Regions from separate parts of the Sinorhizobium sp. KGO-5 genome, predicted to be linked through region 2. Evidence: riboswitches for the same ligand, from Rfam matches in the RefSeq annotation. Region 2 holds a riboswitch; the other holds the start of a gene.
The links. Region 2 has a riboswitch for thiamine pyrophosphate ahead of thiC (phosphomethylpyrimidine synthase ThiC). Riboswitches for the same ligand answer to the same signal wherever they lie in the genome.
Positions count from the first base shown of each region.

Region 1: another riboswitch for thiamine pyrophosphate. It lies ahead of thiB (thiamine ABC transporter substrate binding subunit); the one in region 2 lies ahead of thiC (phosphomethylpyrimidine synthase ThiC).

Region 1 is NZ_BDIZ01000008.1:126,872-130,272, forward strand. Features, by position in the region: gene thiP (thiamine/thiamine pyrophosphate ABC transporter permease ThiP) at 1-296, opposite strand, end outside; gene thiB (thiamine ABC transporter substrate binding subunit) at 304-1,332, opposite strand; TPP riboswitch at 1,381-1,495, opposite strand; gene BHD07_RS25835 (GNAT family N-acetyltransferase) at 1,629-2,114, shown strand; gene BHD07_RS25840 (thiamine diphosphokinase) at 2,192-2,842, shown strand; gene BHD07_RS25845 (ABC-F family ATP-binding cassette domain-containing protein) at 2,847-3,401, shown strand, end outside.
Region 2 is NZ_BDIZ01000003.1:774,831-778,231, reverse strand. Features, by position in the region: gene thiC (phosphomethylpyrimidine synthase ThiC) at 1-1,186, opposite strand, end outside; TPP riboswitch at 1,285-1,396, opposite strand; gene BHD07_RS17660 (hypothetical protein) at 1,557-3,401, shown strand, end outside.

The DNA.
Region 1 (3,401 bases), on a different contig from region 2:
AGTGGCAGCGCCAGAAGCCGCAGCACCCAGATGCGGCCGGGGAACGAAGCCTGGCGGGCAAGTGCCCGGGCCACGGGTATGGCGAAAAGGATGGCAAGAAGCGTCGAGAGGCTGGCCTGCAGCAGCGTGAAGCGTGTGATGCGCCAGATATAGGCATCGAAAAGCGGACCGGCGCCGGCGCTGCCGGCCGACTGGGCAAGCAGTGCCGCGCCGGCGAGGCCGACGAAAAGCAGGATGCCGCCGAAGGCGAAGGCCCCGGCGGCGATTGTCATCTTGCTTTCCTTCGTGCCGGACAATCCGGCCTCAGTTCCGGCTCATGGCGGCCAGCCATTCGTCGACCCAGGCCTTGCGGTTGGCGGCGACCTCCTCGGAGGGAATGAGGAGCGTCTTTTGCGGGTCGACGAGCTTGCTGAAGGCTTCCGGCAGTGGCTCCTTGGTTGCGGTCACCGGCATCATCCAGTTGGTCGTCGGGATGATCGACTGGAATTCCGGACCGATCATGAAGGTCAGGAAGTTTCGGGCGAGTTCCGGGTCCTTCGCGTTCTTCGTCAATGCGGCGACTTCGATCTGGATATAGTGGCCTTCGGCGAAGGAGGCCGCCTGGTAGCGCTCGGTGTTCTCCGCCACCATGTGATAGGCGGGCGAGGTGGTGTAGGAGAGAACCATCGGGGCCTCGCCCTTCGTGAAGAGACCATAGGCTTCCGACCAGCCCGGCGTGACCGTCAGCACGCGGTCCTTGAGCTTCGCCCAGGCCTGGCCGGCCTGGTCGCCATAGACCGACTTCACCCACAGCAGGAGGCCGAGGCCGGGGGTTGAGGTCCGGGGGTCCTCGATGACGATCTTCTGCGACGGATCGCCCTCGACCAGTTCCTTGAGGCTCTTCGGTGGATCCTTCAGCGTCTCGGTGTCGTAGACGACGGCGAAATGGCCGTAGTCATACGGTATGAAGGTGTCGTCGGAGAAGCCGCCCGGGACCTTGACGGAAGCGGTATCGGCGCCGTGTTGCGCGAAGAAGCCGGTCGCCTTCGCCTCCGCCACCAGATTGGTGTCGAGACCGAGTACGATGTCGGCCTTGGATGCCTGACCTTCGAGCTTCAGCCGCGTCAGGAGTTCGACCCCGTCGGCAACCCCTACATAGTCGACCTTGCAGTCGCAGGTCTTCTCGAACGCTTCCGCCACCTTGGCGCCCGGCCCCCATTCGGTGATGAAGCTCTCATAGGTATAGACCGTCAGGGTTTTTTCCGCGGCCGCCGCGCTCACGGAAAATACCGCGATCGAAGCTGCGGCGATCGCAAGCCGGCCAAGGATTTTTCGATGGAGTGAACTGGACATTCTGGCACCTCTCCCTTTGTTGTTGCTGCAATGGGAAAAGCGCGTATCGGTCCGATCGCTTCTAATCCCTCCGCCGGTATGAGCCGGATCAGGTTCCGCGGGTTGGCTCGAAGCCTCTCAGCCACGGTCGCAAAAGCCGACCAGGGCACCCCGTTAGAGCAGCAAGAGATTTAGCTTCCGGCGACGGCTTAGGCAAGCTGAGTTTCAGCAGGGACGTTTGCCGTCCGCGTCAGCCGCGCTATTAAAAGTCAAACAATTACCGGCGCCGTTTGTTCGCCGAAAGCGGAGACAATTTCATGCCAGACATGCTCGTCCGCCTCTATGCCTTGCCCGAGGGCCGCCCATCGCGTCTCGACCCCGACATCCGCATCCGCCGGGCGCTTGCGGCCGAGCGGCGGGCCGTCATTCCCTGGATCGAGGAGCGCTTCGGGGCCGGGTGGGCCGGCGAGGCCGAAACCGCCTTCTCCTCGACGCCGACGCGCATCCATATCGCTCACCATCGGGATCGGATCGTGGGCTTCGCCTGCCATGACGTAACCGCGCTCGGCTTCTTCGGTCCGACCGGAGTCGACGCGACCATGCGCGGCAAGGGCATCGGCGAGGCCCTGCTCGTCGAAAGCCTGCTATCCATGCGCGCCGCCGGCTATGCCTATGCGATCATCGGCGGCGTCGGCCCTGCCGAATTCTATGCTCGCGCGGTGGGTGCGGTGGAGATCGCCGGGTCGACGCCCGGCATCTACAACGGCATGCTCTTTCCCGGGGATCCGGCGTCCGGAACCTGATCCGCGCAGCATGCGTTCGCAAAACAGCAGCCGGAGCCCTTTTCCTTCGCCGCTGCTTTGCGCTATGGGCTTCTGCCATGACCCGATCACCCTTCACCATCCTGCTCGGCGGCGCGCTGACGCCGACAGACCGGCTTGCTCGACAGCTCGAAGGCAGCCGCTTCGTCGCCGCCGACGGCGGCATGCGCCATGCAAGGACGCTGGGAATCGTTCCCGATCTCTGGGTCGGCGATTTCGATTCCACCGATGAGGCGCTTCTGGCGGAGTTTGCCGGCGTCCCGCGTGAACGCCATCCAGCAGCCAAGAACGCGACCGACGGGGAAATCGCCGTCGAGGCAGCCCTCGAGCGTGGCGCGACCTCGCTCGTCTTCGCGGGGGGACTCGGCGGCGCGCGCAGCGATCACGCTTTCCTGCATCTCCTCGGTACAGTCGCGCTTGCCCAGAGCGGCGTTTCGGCGATGATGACCTCCGGCGAGGAGGAGGCCTATCCGCTGCTGCCCGGCTCGCAGGAGATCGAGCTGCCGAAAGGCAGCCTCTTCTCGATCCTCGGCTTTGCGGACCTTGACGGTCTTTCGATCGAGAACGTGCGCTATCCGCTGAAGGATTTTCATTTGCCCTTCGGCTCGTCGCGCACCATTTCGAACATCGCGGATGGCACGGTCCGCTTGACCCTGAAATCCGGCCGGGCCGTCATTCTCGCCCGCCCCTATGATCTTTCCGGAGCCTGATGCCTTGGCGCCTCCCATCCTGAAGCTTGACGACATTCTACTGACCTTCGGCGGCACGCCGCTGCTTGCGGGTGCGGGCCTGCAGGTCGAGCCCGGCGATCGCATCTGCCTCGTTGGCCGCAATGGTTCGGGCAAATCGACGCTGATGAAGATCACCGCCGGGCTTGCAGAACCCCAGTCGGGCGAGATCTTCCGGCATCCATCGGTGACGATCCGCTATCTGCACCAGGCGCCCGATTTCGACGGCTTCGATACGGTTCAGGCCTATGCCGAAGCCGGCCTCGGGCCAGGCGACGATCCCTACCGGGTCGCCTACCTGCTGCAGCATCTGGGGCTGACCGGGGAGGAAGAGCCGACGCGCCTTTCCGGCGGCGAGGCGCGTCGTGCCGCCCTTGCCCGTGTGCTTGCGCCGGAGCCCGATATTCTGCTTCTCGACGAGCCGACGAACCATCTCGATCTGCCGACGATCGAATGGCTGGAAGACGAGCTCGTCCGCAGCCGTTCGGCGCTGGTACTGATCTCGCACGACCGGCGCTTTCTCGAAAAGGTATCGACTGCG
Region 2 (3,401 bases):
CGCCGAGCGTTTCGAGCTCCGCGAACTGGGCCCGGTCGTTTGCGTCGGCGATAGAGCCGGGACGCAGGCCGTCGCCGAGCGAGAAGGAAACGTCATAGGCGCGGCAGATGTCGCAGATCTCCTCGAAATGCTCGTAGAGGAAGCTCTCGCGGTGGTGATGCAGGCACCACTTCGCCATGATCGAGCCGCCGCGCGAAACGATGCCCGTGACGCGATCCACGGTGAGCGGGATATAATGAAGCCTGACCCCGGCATGGATGGTGAAATAGTCGACGCCCTGTTCCGCCTGCTCGATCAGCGTGTCGCGGAAGACCTCCCAGGAAAGATCCTCGGCGATGCCGTTTACCTTTTCCAGCGCCTGGTAGAGCGGCACGGTGCCGATCGGTACCGGCGAATTGCGGATGATCCATTCGCGGATGTTGTGAATGTTGCGGCCGGTGGAAAGGTCCATGACCGTGTCGGCGCCCCAGCGCGTCGCCCAGACCATCTTCTCGACCTCCTCGGCCATCGATGAGGTGACGGCGGAATTGCCGATATTCGCGTTGATCTTCACCAGGAAGTTGCGGCCGATGATCATCGGCTCGGCTTCCGGGTGGTTGATATTGGCCGGAATGATGGCGCGGCCGCTCGCCACTTCCTGGCGCACGAATTCCGGCGTTACGAAATCGGGGACAGAGGCACCGAAGCTTTCGCCGTCTCGGGCAAGCGCCTCCTTCGCGGCCTTCCGGCCGAGATTTTCGCGGATGGCGATGAACTCCATCTCCGGCGTGACGATGCCGGCGCGGGCATAGGCGAGCTGGGTTACCGCTTTTCCCGGCTTCGCCTTGAGCGGCTGGTGACGAATCGGGAATTCCGGCGTCAGCCTTTCGCCGGTCGCAAAGCCGTTGTCTTCGGCCTTCACCGCACGGCCGTCGTAGCTTTCGACATCGCCGCGCTTCAGAACCCAGTCGCTGCGAAGGCGCGGCAGGCCCGCGTCGATGCGGATATCGGCGTTTTCGACCGTGTAGGGGCCGGAGGAATCGTAAACAGTCACCGGCGGCTCGCCGGAGGTCGGATGCAGCGCGATCTCGCGCATCGGCACGCGGATCTTCGGGTGGATCTCGCCCGGCTTGTAAACCTTGCGGGATGCCGGGAGCGGTCCTTGCGTGACCGAGGGCGCAGCGGCGAGAGGCTTGATTAGATTCATCTTGAGGCTCCAATGTTTTCGCGTTGGAGACCCAGTTCTGAAGCCGGAAGGATGAAAAGACGTATCGCCGATGAATTGCCGGTAAACGGAATCCTGGCTGCTGCACGTCTGCACCGTCCCTACGCCAGTATGAACTGGATCAGGTTCAACGGGTCACTGCGCGCGCTAGCAGTATCTCAGCCCCTTGCCGGGACCCCCCTGGTGAATGGCGCAATTAGGGACGGTTATCGCCGCGGCGTCAAGATGGTTTTTGCACCGGCAAAATCCCGTGCGCAGGGCTCGCGCCATGCTTGCAAATGCAAAGTTCTAAATCTACTTACCGTCCGAGTCTGAAGCGCCATGATGCGCATAGCGAAAAGGGGTGAAGGTCTTGGGGCAGGCGGAGACGGGGACCAGGAAAAGGGGACGCAAGGCGCTTTGGGCGGCTGTTGCGGTCATCGCAATCGCAGCCGCAGGCGCGACCGGTTACAAGATTGCTGTCGAAAAGAGCGTGAGCAGGCTGATCGCCGAGCGGGGCGGCAGAGTGGGCACGGTCGAAGCGGACTTTTTCGGGCGCGTTCATCTGCGCGACGTGACGCTGCCGCTGAAGGAAGGGTCCGAACTCCGCGTCGCCGCAATCGACGGGCGGCCCAGGATCCTTTTCCTGGACGGCATGCTCGAAGTCAGCGGCGTGGAGCTCGATGTGCGCCCAGGCAAGATCGCCGTGCCGAAGGTGATCGTCGAGCAGGCGGAGTTCGGTCGCGACACGCTGGCGCAAATGTTCGGCGCGGGAAGCGATCTTTCGCTGCCGAAACAGCTGGCGCTTTTTACGGCGAAGAGCGTCACCGCCCCTGAGGTGATCATCACCCAGACGGTTGCCGGTAGCGAGCAGAAGCTGGTCTACAAGAACGTAGTCTCGGAAGGTATCGTCGATGGCCGCATTGCGCGCTATTCGGCGAGTGGTGCGAGCTTCGAAGCCGGCATAGGCGCCTCCGATGGAGAGGGCGGCGAGAAGAAGCGGCTGACGGGCTCCCTCGGAGCCATGACGGGGCAGGACGTCGATGCCGCCTATCTGGCCCGCATCTATACTGAAAAAGCCGGGCCGGGCGACGAGCAGGCAAGGCCTGTTTATGGGCCATTCTCGATCAAGGATATAGCCTTTTCGGATGGCGAGGCGAGCTTCGGCTATGACGAGGTTCGCAGCAGCGGCGTAAGCATGCGGATGCTGGACGAGCCGCTTCGCGAGACTCTGGAGAAGCTCAACTCGGTCTCGTCGCCCGAGGATCTGCCCGTGGCGGAGCGTCAAGACTATTTCGCCCGGATTCTGTCGGTCGCCGATTTGACGAGGAAGGCCGACATGGAAATGCTGGGTCTGAAGATCGACGCGCCGGACAAGGATGGTGAAGAGGGCGAGAGGATCAGGCTTGCGGTGGATCGCCTCGCGCTCGAGCTGGATGGCCGGAAGCTCGACGCGTCGGTGAATGGCTTCTCGATGGCGGAGGGCGCGGACTACGTCAAAGTCTCCGAAGCAAGCATTTCGGGCTTTTCCTGGGATCCCAGCGTGGAAGCGCTGAAGAAGTTCGTCGCCCTGCAGGATGGGCAGCATGAGAACTTCCCTTTCACGACGCTGCTGCCGGAGTTCGGAACGTTCCGAGTGGCGGGAATCGATGCGGATCTGCCTGACTCGGGCACCGGCGTGGAAGACTGGGACGAAGACAACGACACTCCGGATGCTGGAGAGGGCGCTCGGCCGCAGCGCATCCGCTTCACGATGAAGGGATACGAGCTTGCGCTCGCGAAACCGCGAAACGGCATTCCGACTGACGTCCGCGCCGGATACCAGGACTTCGCCCTTCAAATCCCGGAGCATACGCAGGACGAGACTCTCGCCAAGCTTCGCAAGCTGGGCTTCAACGAGTTGGTCCTCTCCTCCAACCTCGAAGCCGCCTGGGACGAAGCGAACGAGACTCTGGTCATCAAGGATATTTCCACGAGCGGAAAGGATATCGGCCGCTTTTCCCTCTCCGGCCTTCTGGGAGGCGTGAGCGGCGACTTCTTTTCGGGCGACGCGGCTAAGGCGCAGGCGGCGTTGTTCGGCCTCACCGCGCGGGAAGCAAGCCTGAAGATCGAGGACAAGGGCTTCACCGCCAAAGGGATACAGGTCTATGCCGAACAAAACGGCATGACGGAGGATCAGGCACGCGGCATGCTGGAAATGACGGCGTCGGTGATGCTG